Regions from separate parts of the Brevibacillus sp. 7WMA2 genome, predicted to be linked through region 3. Evidence: riboswitches for the same ligand, from Rfam matches in the RefSeq annotation. Region 3 holds a riboswitch; each other region holds the start of a gene.

Region 1 (4,218 bases), 1.8 Mb from region 3:
GTGAAATGGATATGCTGCTTGCTACAGGCGAACAGGTTTCCATTGCGTTACTTAGTATGGCCCTACAAAGCAGAGGGTACGAAGCTGTGTCTATGACAGGCTGGCAAGCTGGCATTTTAACGGAAGAGAAGCATGGAAAGGCACGCATTAGTACGATCAACAGTCAACGGATTGAGCAAGAATTACAGCAGGGGAAAATTGTCATCGTAGCAGGGTTTCAAGGAGCTAGCGAAAACGGAGAAATTACAACATTGGGACGGGGCGGGTCTGATACTACAGCGGTAACAATTGCGGCTAGTCTACAGGCTACCTGCTGTGAAATCTATACAGATGTATCAGGGGTATTTACAGCCGATCCGCGCATTGTTTCTCGTGCACAAAAGGTAAGCTCCATTTCATATGATGAGATGCTAGAATTAGCAACTCTAGGAGCTGGTGTCTTGCATCCACGTTCTGTGGAAAGTGCAAAAAAACATCGAGTTCGACTTGTGGTTCGTTCCAGTTTTACAGAAGAAGAGGGAACATTGGTTGAGGAGGAGACAAACATGGAGTTAGGCAAAGTAATCAGCGGAATAGCTCATGACAAAGATGTATCTTCTATAACGGTTATCGGAATGCCTGTAAAAGTAGGCATGTTATCCTTATTATTTAAAGCATTGGCGGACGCTTCAATTAATGTAGATATCATTATTCAAAGCACCTATCATGACAAAGCAAATAATGTGTCATTTACGATCTCCGCTGACGATTTACATAGAACGCTGGAGACCTTGGCGGCTCATCAGGAAGAGTTAGGCTTTGAGCATGTGGAATATGAATCTGGCCTTGCAAAAGTTTCAATTGTAGGAGCTGGTATGATAACCAATCCGGGAGTGGCAGCCGATATGTTTAGTCATTTATCCAGCCAGGATATTCTCATTCGGATGGTATCTACCTCTGATATTAAGGTATCTTGTGTGATCCCGGCAGAAAAAGTGGCGCAAGCTGTAGCTACACTGCATACGGCGTTTGGATTGGATGTTTCTGCCGATGCTGTCGTGCACGCTTAATTTGTTTTAGATAAAACAGAATGTAGAGCGCTTCAAATGGACAGGGATAGGATTGGATTAATCAAGGAGCCTGGTGGAGAGATGTCCACCGGGCTTTATGTGTTTTTTCTGAATTCTATTGACAAATAGTACACTTTTTCAAATAATGGAGAGAAAAACTTTTGGAGAGGGAATTGTCAAATGATCCGAAAACTAACAGAAGCAGATTATGAAGCATTTATGGAATTGGTATCACAAGAGAGAAGCTTGAACTTATTTCTTATTGGTGATGTCGAAAATTTTGGCTTTTCTACCCCTTTTCAAGAGTTATGGGGAGAATGGTCAACAAGTGAACAGACAAAACTCTCCGCGGTACTCCTGCGGTATTATCACTCGTACGTATTTTATGCTTTGGATAGGTTTGATCTCGAAGGGTTCAGTGAAATTATACTTGCTGACAAGAAGCTGGAGGTTTTATCAGGAAAACAAGATTCTTTGCAAGCTTTTGCAAGCCATCTTCCGAAGCATGAGATCAAAACAACCTATTTTGCAGAATTAGAAGATGACTCTCGATTATCTCAGGCTGACATCAAGGGATTTGAGGTGAAAAAAGCCACAGTTCATGATGTCGTAAAAATCGTCAGCCTACGTGATCAGATACAAGAGTTTGGCAGATCTGCTGATGCAGAAGAAGCATTGAAACACACACTGGAAAGCGGTACAGGGAGAACCTATTATGTAGAGGTGAACACAGAAACGGTAGCCTGTGCTTCAACAACAGCCGAGTGTTCGATGGCTGCTATGATTGTTGGTGTTTGTACGCATCCCCTTCATCGTAAGTGGGGATATGCTAGTGCTTGTATGGTAGCGCTGTGCAGGGATGTTTTGGCGGAAGGGCGAAGCTTGTGCTTGTTTTATGATAACCCAGCGGCTGGAGCTATTTATAAACGTTTGGGCTTTCGGGACATTGGAATGTGGACGATGTATCAAATAAAAAGAGAAGAAGCCTTTTCGTTGAAATAGATTGACAATTCTTACTCAAAAGAAGTATGATAAACAGAATTATATAGAAATCTCTTATCAAGAGTGGTGGAGGGACTGGCCCGAAGAAACCCGGCAACCCCGCGAGAAGCGGAGAGGTGCTAAATCCAGCAGGCACACATAAAGTAGTCTGGCAGATAAGAGCGGGTCTAGTCGATACGATCAAACCCCTCTTCTCCGGAAGAGGGGTTTTTTAGCACATAGGTACCTGTACATTAGGGCATCAAGTGGAAATAGGAGGAATTGCATTGAGAAAAGCAACGATTCACAACCTGGCGTTGGAATGTGGCGAGGTGCTCCGTCAAGTGGAAATCGGTTATACAACAAGCGGTACGTACAACTCTGAGCAATCGAATGCAATTTTGGTTTGCCACGCATTAACTGGAGACAGTCAAGCGGTAGGTGATGGTGAAAAGCCAGGCTGGTGGGATGGGCTGATTGGGCCCGGAAAGGCAATTGATACCGATTATTATTACGTGATTTGCACAAACGTCTTAGGTGGCTGTTACGGAACAACAGGTCCTGCAAGTATGAATACGGAGACTAAAGAGCCATATGCAACTCATTTTCCTGTTGTGACGATCCGAGACATGGTACGCGCCCAATACAAGCTCATTGAGCAACTGGGGATTTCTCATCTTTATGCGGTCATTGGCGGTTCGATGGGTGGTATGCAGGTTTATGAGTGGGCGGTTGAATATCCCCAGATGATGGATGTAGTGATCCCAGTAGCTACCTGCGCTCAGTTATCAGCTATGGCCATTGCTTATAATGATGTGGCAAGGCAAGCGATTTGTAATGATCCAGATTGGAATAATGGACATTATTATCCTCAGTTAGGTCCTATTCGCGGCTTGGCAACAGCGCGTATGGTTGGCATGATTACATACCGGACAGCCGAATTATTTGAAGAACGATTTGGCAGGGCCCATCAAGGCACCGTGCATGCCGACTTAGTGGATACTACATTTGAAGTGGAAAGCTATTTACGTTATCAAGGCGATAAGCTCGTGCAGCGCTTTGATGCAAATAGCTATCTCTATCTCCTAAAAGCAATGGATACACACGATATTGGTAGGGGAAGAGAGGGGATTGAAAACGCATTGTCACGTATCAAAGCCAAGGTAGTCTGTATAGCTATTTCCAACGATTTGTTGTATCCAATTCCTCATCAGCTTTGGCTATCCTCTACGTTAAAACAACAGGGGAAGGATGTTGATTTTTTTGCAATTGACTCCGTATTTGGACATGATGGTTTTTTAGTTGAAATGGATAAAATGGCTCAGCTAGTAGGGCCTTATTTTCCTGTCACAGTGAAAGAGCAACAAACCTCACAATTGATTGGATAACCAGCTTATCAGATGTTGAAGAGAAAGCAGACAGGTAGGAAACCATGACAATGACAACTAGTAACGATGAAACGAATATAAGAGCTCTGCACGTAAAAACAGGTTGTTACCCTGAGATAACAACCTGAATGTGTGCAGTTGGTTCTTTTTTTTTGTCCTTTCCCAGAAGAGTGAGTGTGGCATTTGACTCACGCTCTAACCACTTGCCAATCGATCCGGCAATAAAGCCTGTCTCAAACTGTAGGGTGCGTTCTAGTCGGTTTGTAGTCTGCATAGTAAGATGAGGATGAGTCAGGAGATATTCAATTTGTCTAGCTGTACACAAGGTTAATTCCAGCTTTCCTAAGCCGAGCTGGATGAAGGCTAATATCAGATCTTCCGCTGCATGTATATGATAGGTCTCGCCTATCTCTTTCCCCATCCAATAAAGAATAGGAGCTTCGCAATCTCCCAGTAATTCCTGAGTGACTACATTTCGAAAAAAGAGATGACCGGCAAAAGGCATGTTCATTTGTTGCATGCGCTGACAATCATATACTGAAAACTCAGGTAAAAGCTGCTGTAGGATATCAGTAGCTTGTCTCACTCTAGCTCGTCCTCCTTTTGTGCATGATTTCTATTCTATGAGAGAAAAAAACAATTATGCTAAGACTAGGAAAATGATAGGAGTAAATGAGGGGTGAGTCAGAGTATATCTAATAGATACGTGGTCATAATAAGAATAAATAACAAGAAAAGCTAGGAATGATATAGATTACAATTAATCTAAGAATGTATTAAGTCTATTCAATTGCTTGACG
Region 2 (4,218 bases), 2.2 Mb from region 3:
ATTCCGTGGAAAAGTGGGATACAACATAAATATAACCATAGGTATACAAGCACAGAGCGCTTTGATTAGACACAGCATACGATGTTCAAAGCAACAACAGCAAAAAAACCCCCCGTCTCTTTTGGATAGATATCAGTAAAAATCAATCCGTAAAGAGACGAGAGGTTATTTTATCATACTCCCGCGGTACCACTCTTCTTGTTCTTTTCAATTAGACCAATAAATGATCGTAATTGGAAAAAACCTGCTTGATAGCTGTAACGGGCAAACCCGGCAAGCTCTATACATTGTCAATAGACAAGATTCAAGCTGCGTCTCCGAGGTGCGCTTCATCATGGACGTTCTATCAGGCTTCCACCAATCCTGACTCGCTAGTAGCACGAACCATCATTACTCTCCTCATCATCGAGTACATGGCTATATAGCGTCTAGTATACCCAACAAAAGACATTCTAGCAAGCAAGGTTTATCAGTGGCTCTTATTTTGCTGATCCCATTGTGCAAAATAAGATTTGGTAAGGGAATGATATGCTTCCCTACCAAATAAAAGACCCATGGCTTGACCGGTTGATAAAGGAAGATAGTATTCATAGGTTTCATGATTACCGCCTGTCATAAGATCATGGTGGTGAATTTGGTCATGCAAATAGTGCTGTTCACTCTCATGATGTTTTACGACAGTGTAGATTTCAAAGTCCGTCTCTTCTAGTACCTTTACTGGAATCAATGAGGCCTGAAACACAGATGTATGTAAATAGGCTAGATTGTTTTCCATAAAAAACCCTCCATCTATCTTCCTTTTTATCCTAGCAGAGGGCCATTATTTCTACAAGCGAAGGAAAGAATGGATAAGAGATGAAAGGGGCATGTGCCTGCCCCTTCCCCTCTCCTATATTGGTGAGTGTACAAACCTGAGTAATGTTTTTGGGTTTCCTTATGGAGGTATGAAACATTGTAGAATCATGTAGAGGTGGGCGCAGATAAAAAAGAGCGTAATCGAATTCAGGTTTGCCGGTGAAAGAGCTTCTTATATTTTAGCAGCAGCCGCAAGAAATGATGACCAGTAGGATGAACAGCACTAAAATGAAGCTGAAATTATCACCGAAGAAATTTCCGCAGTAAGATGTACTCATGAAAGAATTCCTCCTTAAAGGTTATATGTTTGAAGGTGTCGCTACACGGTTGCTAGTTATCGCAGCAGCTGCAGCTTATGATTACCAGCAGAATGAACAACACTAGAATGAAGCTAAAACTTCCGCCTCCCCAGTTACCGCAAAACGATGTACTCATCTGGCAATTCCTCCTTCGCTTTGTTATTCTACAGTCTATACATATCTGTCTATCTGGTGTGGGCTTATGCCTAAGGGAAGCAAAATTTGGGCAGCAGACTACAAAAAAATAAAAGATTGGCAGATAATCCATTGACGCCAATAATATCTGAATGTTAAGATACCTGTATTCAAAAGACGAACAAAACGTCATATGGACATTTAACTAAATATGATTTCTCTTATCTAGAGAGGCGGAGGGACTGGCCCGAAGATGCCTCGGCAACCGATAGATCAGGTGCCAATTCCAGCAGGGCTGTTTGCCTTGAAAGATAAGAGGGGGTAAGTTCCTACTTAACGAACATTAGTAATCCTCTTCTTGCTTTCAGGCAGGAAGGGGATTTTTTTATTTGCCAAGTCTAATGGAGATTACGGAGGGATATAGGGGATGAACAAACCAACATTGCAAGAGCAGCTAGCACGAAAAATATTGATACTCGATGGTGCAATGGGAACGATGCTACAGCAGGCTAATCTCACAGCGGACGATTTTGGCGGTGAGGAATATGAAGGCTGCAACGAACTATTGAATGTAACAAGACCAGATGTCATCCGGCATATTCATGCTACCTATTTTGAAGCAGGTGCTGACATTGTGGAAACAAACACATTTGGAGCAACTGATGTTGTTTTGGCTGAGTATGACATAGCAGATCGAGATTATGAACTTAATCTGGCGGCTGCACGTATTGCTAAAGAAGTAGCAGATGAATTTAGCACGGAGTCGTGGCCACGTTATGTAGCAGGCTCTATGGGGCCCACTACGAAAACCCTTTCGTTAACAGGGGGCGTTACATTTGAGCAATTAATTCATGCGTACTATTGTCAGACTAAAGCATTGATGGAAGGTGGGGTAGATTTATTACTGGTGGAAACCTCACAGGACACATTGAACGTAAAAGCTGGCGGCATTGGCATACGTCAGGCATTTCAGGAGCTTGGCTATGAGCTGCCTATCATGATTTCTGGAACAATCGAACCGATGGGCACGACTCTGGCAGGCCAAAACATCGAGGCTTTTTATGTATCGATTGAACATCTCAAACCGATCACGATTGGTCTGAATTGCGCGACAGGTCCGGAGTTCATGCGTGATCATTTACGAACCTTATCTGATCTGGCCTTGTGTGGAATCAGTTGTTATCCTAATGCAGGTTTACCTGATGAGAATGGTCACTATCACGAGTCACCGCAGGGGTTAGCGATGAAAATGAAAGCATTTGCGGAAAAGGGATGGCTTAACGTAGCGGGTGGTTGTTGTGGTACCACACCCGAGCATATTCGAGCGCTACACGAAGCATTGCAAGGGATTACACCACGAGAAAATAAAAAGTCTCATGCAACTGCTGTATCAGGCATTGAGGTGCTCTATGTTGAGGACGACAATCGCCCCATTTTTGTAGGGGAACGTACCAACGTTATTGGATCAAAGAAGTTCCGTGACTTGATTGCTGCTGGTCAATTCGAGGAAGGATCAGACATAGCACGGGCACAGGTAAAACGAGGAGCCGCTGTTATAGATATTTGTTTAGCAGACCCTGACCGTGATGAGTACGAGGATATGGAGAAATTTCTTCCATACGTAAGCAGAAAGGTAAAAGCACCGTTGATGATCGATTCCACGGATAAAAAGGTAGTGGAGCTGGGCTTGAAATATTCTCAGGGGAAGGCAATCATTAATTCGATTAATCTAGAAGATGGACTAGATCGTTTTGAAGAGGTTGTACCACTGATTCATAAATATGGAGCGGCTGTGGTTGTCGGGACCATTGATGAAACGGGAATGGCAATCACTCGTGAACGTAAGCTGGAGGTAGCTACACGTTCCTACGATTTGTTGGTAAATCAGTTTGGAATTAATCCGCAGGACATTATTTTTGATGCTCTTGTATTTCCGGTAGGAACAGGCGATGAGCAATACATTGGTTCAGCGCAGGAAACGATAGAAGGTATCCGCCTTATTAAACAACATTTTCCATTATGTAAACAAATTCTGGGTGTGAGCAATGTTTCCTTTGGATTACCCCCGGCAGGTCGTGAGGTTTTAAATGCGGTCTTTTTATATCACACAACAGTAGCCGGGCTTGATTACGCGATTGTTAACACCGAAAAGATAGAACGTTATGCTTCGATTTCTGAAGAGGAACGCAAGCTGGCAGAGGACTTGTTATTTCATACAAACGATGAAACCTTAGCAACGTTTACTGATTTTTATCGGCAGAAAAAGAAAGAGGTTGTAAAAGAGGTATCCAATCTAACGTTAGAAGAACGTTTAGCTAATTATGTGGTGGAAGGCTCGAAGGACGGATTAATCCCAGATTTAACCCTCGCTTTGGAAAAATATGTTCCGCTTGATATTATTAATGGTCCACTTATGAAAGGGATGGAAGAGGTTGGTCGCCTGTTTAACGGGAACCAATTGATTGTAGCAGAAGTGCTACAGAGTGCAGAGGTCATGAAGGCGTCAGTTGCCTTTTTGGAACCGCATATGGAAAAGTCTGAATCAACCGTAAAAGGAAAAATCTTGTTAGCTACGGTTAAAGGGGATGTCCACGATATCGGTAAAAACCTAGTGGAGATCATTTTATCCAATAATGGCTATGAGGTAGTTAATTTAGGGATTAAAGTTGCACCAGAGCAGTTGATTGCTGCTTGTCATCAGGAAAAACCAGATGCCATTGGTCTTTCAGGTTTATTAGTAAAATCAGCGCAGCAGATGGTGATTACCGCGCAGGATTTGCGAAGCTCTGGCATTGATGTACCGCTGATGGTTGGAGGAGCGGCGCTCACGCGTAAATTTACAACAAATCGAATTGCTCCTGAATATGAAGGCATCGTTTTATTCGCAAAAGATGCGATGGATGGCCTGAACCTAGCTAATAAATTGCAT
Region 3 (4,218 bases):
CTCATCGCAGGTATGCGGCCACGTAATTTTTATTCTCTCTTTGCTAAAATCACTGCCATTACAATAAATTGGGCCATCAAGCTGAAACGGAGCAAGAATCGGATGAACAAAAAAATCGATACCTCCGCTTGTAATGAGCAGAGTCACGTTTTCCTGCCGGCAATAATCCACAAACTCTGCAAAACCAGGGCGGATGCGGGCATTCTCTACAGCAAATTGAGTGATTTCATGTTCGAGTGAAGAGGGAAGCAGGGAAAACAGCTTTCCTACGCCTTCTCTAATGGATATTTGTTGTGTCAAAATTTGTTCGGTTAACTCTTCCCAGCCTGGGGGATGAAAGTGGCGCATGATTGCCACAATATTGTCTTTTTCTGTAATCGTTCCATCGAAATCGCAAAAAAGCACAAGCTGTTTCGTCATGCAGAACCTCCCCATTTTTCTAGTGCTAGTCGCAGTTCATTAGAGTCGGAAGCTGCTGCTGTAAGACTGATTCCATTCACGGATGCATCAATAGCGGCACGGAATGCCCGACCGCCTGCTGTTGCTCCGAGTGGGTGCCCATGAATGCCGCCGCCTGCGTTAACAACCTGATCTAGGCCAAAGTCGGCGTACAGTTGGGGAACCAATCCGGGATGAATACCCGCTGATGGAACAGGGAAGGCAGGTTGCAAGGTGCCGTGTTCCTCGACTAAATGATTAGCTAGCTGAGTAGCCTCGCTCTTATCTAATGCCACATTTCCGTATGGAGAAGGGAATAACACTAAATCAGCCCCGGCTAAACGCAATAGCTTACCGAGCAGGAGCGGAGCGGCAATGCCGTGATCAGGACTAGGATAATAGGCGCCGGCGAGTGCGGGATGCGCCATGATTGGCACTTGAATGTCCGGGTCTTCTGCTAGACGTTGCAGGAGATCGAAGCCAAAAGCAAGTGCATTAAACAAAAGGCAGGAAGCACCTGCATCGACAGCTTGCTTCGCCCGTTCAATAAGCTGTGAGCTAGGCCCTGTAAGGTTAGCGGCATACAAGACAGGCTTGCCGGTTTGTTCTGCAATTTCATCTGAGATGGCTTTGAAGCGTTTGATACGTTGGATAAATGGAGCTTTATCATCAGCAAAGAAAATTTCATCATCCTTAATCAAATCAAGGCCGCCTTCTGCTTGGGCACGAAACTGCACTTCTAGTTCCTCTAGTGACAAACCTGTGCATGATTTAAAAATACTCATTAATAATGGACGATCATGCACACCGGTTATTTCCCGTATTCCTTTTATGCCGAATTTTGGACCCTGAAAGCCTTGTAAAAAAGAAGGAGGAAGCTGAATGTCTACCAGCTTGATTTTCCCGTCCATTGATAGTTTGCCAAATACCCCTGTAAGAAGAGAAGGGATATCCTGTGTAAAGCATATGGTTGGATAACTAATCGTGATATAACCTCGTGTTTCACCTGACGAGGTGGATTCAAGAGGAGATACATCCGCTACTTCACCTAAATAGGGGCGTAGCTGCTCCTGCTTTGCCAGAGGAAGGTCCGTCCATGAGCCTACTGTCATACCAACTGCAATACCTTCCGCTTTTTTTTGTAAATCCTTTGCTTGAGTTAAATAGGTTACGAGGATTCGATCTGTACTCATGGATGACCTCCTTGTAGGTAGAGAATTTATCAACTAAAAACGCCCCCTTCAAGAGAAGGAGGCGTCCGATAGACAGATCATCTTCTTCTCTTATCTCTCACATAAATCAGTACAGCACGATTATGTGTAGGATTTAGCACCGTTTCGCATCGTTTATCCCGATGCGAGGGTTGCCGGGCATCATAGGGCCAGTCCCTCCGCCTTCTCTCAATAAGAGCTAGGTAATTGTTGTAATTGTCAAAATTGAAGCTGATTCTTGGAGATCATCTTATCCCTTTTTGTAACATGCGTCAACCCTTTTTATAAATAAAAACTGAGTTGAATAAATTGTTTGACATAACTGGATTACCTGTGTATATTTCTACTAACGATTCATTTATGAGGCTTTAGCTACGCAGGATAGGAACCTGTGTTCATCTACAATTACATATACTTAATGGATACCTTATCCAGAGACGGTGGAGGGACTGGCCCGATGAAACCCAGCAACCGACACATAGCCGCTAACCTGGCATGTGCACGGTGCTAATTCCTGCAGAGACATGTAAAATTCTGGTAGATAAGGGGGAACGTTTTATGAATATGACATGTCAAAACGACCTCTTTTCTTCGGAAAAGAGGTTTTCTTTTTCTTTGGTAAGCAAAGCATGGTGTGAACAGATATGGGCAGAGCATAAGTATTGGGTCATGATGAGGTGTTATCAAAAATATAAGCAAATCTCACAAGCATTTCGGGATCAAGTAAAAACGTCTCGCGAAACAGGAGAACGCGATTGGAGTATATTTGCAGAACAGTTATTACATGAATTTCAGAAGATGCGAAAACTGCCTATTGATTCAGGCAATGCCTGTAATGCCTTGAGTCATGCATTCGGTCATCTGCGCGGAAAACTTACGGAGCAAGAAAGCGGCTCCTGGCATGTCTTATTGCAAAGGAACTGGGAGGAAGCTCATCGTATATTGTTCTTGCTTGCTATGGAATATGGTGATGATTATTTGTCGCGGTCTCGCCTATTTTCACCGGAGGCTCCTAGCAGTCACACATGGATTCGGTTTCGTGGCAAAGATTTTTTTATTGCAAAGGATTTGGGGCAGTGGAAGATTCTTGAGCCATGGGAAGTTTGGGAGCGAGTCGGCGTGTATCAAGTTAACCTATTAACCAAATATCGCTTATTAGCCAATCTAGGAGGAATCGTTCATCCCCTGGCACATTACGATCAATACATCAACCGAGACTAGAGTGGTAAAAGGAGAGGAAAAGATATGGGGTATCAAGCGTTATCGGTTCAAGAATCCATTTTATACGTACAGAATCAGGGAACGATTTTTACACAAGCTGCGCCTCTTGTTAGCCGAGAAATTGGTGATGGCAATTTAAATTTGGTTTTTAGAATAACGGATGAAGAGACCGGTAAAAGTGTCATTGTGAAGCAGGCTTTGCCTTATGCCCGCGTGGTTGGCGAATCATGGCCGTTAACGCTGGACCGATCTCGGATTGAAGCAGAGGCGCTCAAAATTCAGCGAGAGCTGGTAGGAGATTTAGTACCTGAGGTATACCATCACAATTCGGAGCTGGCTTTGACGATTATGGAGGATGTAGGTGATCATAAGCTACTCCGTGCAGGCCTTATTGAGGGAGAGATATACCCGCATTTCGCTAAACATATTGGAACTTTTCTAGCTCATACCTTATTTTTTACCTCTGATCTTGGAATGAATCCTTTTGCTAAAAAGGCTAATGTGAGTAGGTTCATTAATCCAGAGCTATGTAAAATTACGGAGGATCTTGTATTTACTGATCCATATGAGGACCATGACACCAATCATTTTAATCCGCTTATCCGCCAAGACGTAGAAGCAATATGGGGGAATCACGCATTACGTCGAGAGATTGCTAAGCTAAAATACGACTTTTTGACACGAGCAGAAGCTTTGTTGCATGGTGATCTGCATACAGGCAGTATTTTTGTCACCAAAACAAGTACAAAGGTGATTGATCCCGAGTTTGCTTTTTATGGGCCAATAGGTTTTGACATTGGGGCTATCATCGCTAATCTTGTCTTAAATTATGCAGGACAGCACGGCCTCCAAGCCGACATAGAGAAACGGGAGCAGTATCGTTTTTACTTATTGGATACGATAGAAAACGTCTGGAATGAGTTTGTATCGCAATTCGTTCGTCTGTGGCATAAAAAAGCGGAGGAGCGTAGTGCGCATGTTCCTGATTTTTGGCAGGATTATGTATCTCAGGTCTTACAGGATACGGCAGGATATGCTGGGTGCAAAATCCTAAGACGCGTGATTGGACTGGCGGGTGTAGCTGATTTAAATAGAATTGAACAAGAGGAGCTTCGAGCAGAAGCCGAAAGACTGGCATTAGAGATCGGCCAATCCTTCATTCTCAATCGTAAGCATTTGGCAGAAATCACAGATATCACGGCGATCGTGCGAGAGATTACGGTTGAACGGGAGCAGGTCCTACAAAAGTAAAGTGGCAATCAAACAGAGTCATCTGCTGTCCTGCTAAACAGGGCAAGCAGGTGATTTTTGTTTTTTAGAGAATTATTGTTCAATCTATTGCATCAAA

What was found. Region 3 has a riboswitch for S-adenosylmethionine ahead of GOP56_RS13480 (DUF1722 domain-containing protein). Riboswitches for the same ligand answer to the same signal wherever they lie in the genome.
Region 1: linked by a shared signal. The riboswitch ahead of GOP56_RS21715 (homoserine O-acetyltransferase MetX) and the one ahead of GOP56_RS13480 (DUF1722 domain-containing protein) in region 3 are both predicted to bind S-adenosylmethionine.
Region 2: linked by a shared signal. The riboswitch ahead of metH (methionine synthase) and the one ahead of GOP56_RS13480 (DUF1722 domain-containing protein) in region 3 are both predicted to bind S-adenosylmethionine.

What each region holds. Positions count from the first base shown of each region.
Region 1 covers NZ_CP048799.1:5,028,291-5,032,508, forward strand. The annotation lists gene GOP56_RS21705 (aspartate kinase) at 1-1,049, shown strand, start outside; gene GOP56_RS21710 (GNAT family N-acetyltransferase) at 1,230-2,051, shown strand; SAM riboswitch class I at 2,103-2,213, shown strand; gene GOP56_RS21715 (homoserine O-acetyltransferase MetX) at 2,318-3,418, shown strand; gene GOP56_RS21720 (DUF2507 domain-containing protein) at 3,525-4,004, opposite strand.
Region 2 covers NZ_CP048799.1:82,648-86,865, forward strand. The annotation lists T-box leader at 151-415, opposite strand; gene GOP56_RS00440 (hypothetical protein) at 470-775, opposite strand; gene GOP56_RS00445 (YjcZ family sporulation protein) at 1,035-1,133, opposite strand; gene GOP56_RS24275 (YjcZ family sporulation protein) at 1,186-1,482, opposite strand; SAM riboswitch class I at 1,508-1,607, shown strand; gene metH (methionine synthase) at 1,717-4,218, shown strand, end outside.
Region 3 covers NZ_CP048799.1:3,226,065-3,230,282, reverse strand. The annotation lists gene GOP56_RS13490 (2-hydroxy-3-keto-5-methylthiopentenyl-1-phosphate phosphatase) at 1-420, opposite strand, end outside; gene GOP56_RS13485 (2,3-diketo-5-methylthiopentyl-1-phosphate enolase) at 417-1,631, opposite strand; SAM riboswitch class I at 1,719-1,848, opposite strand; SAM riboswitch class I at 2,074-2,197, shown strand; gene GOP56_RS13480 (DUF1722 domain-containing protein) at 2,208-2,870, shown strand; gene mtnK (S-methyl-5-thioribose kinase) at 2,895-4,121, shown strand.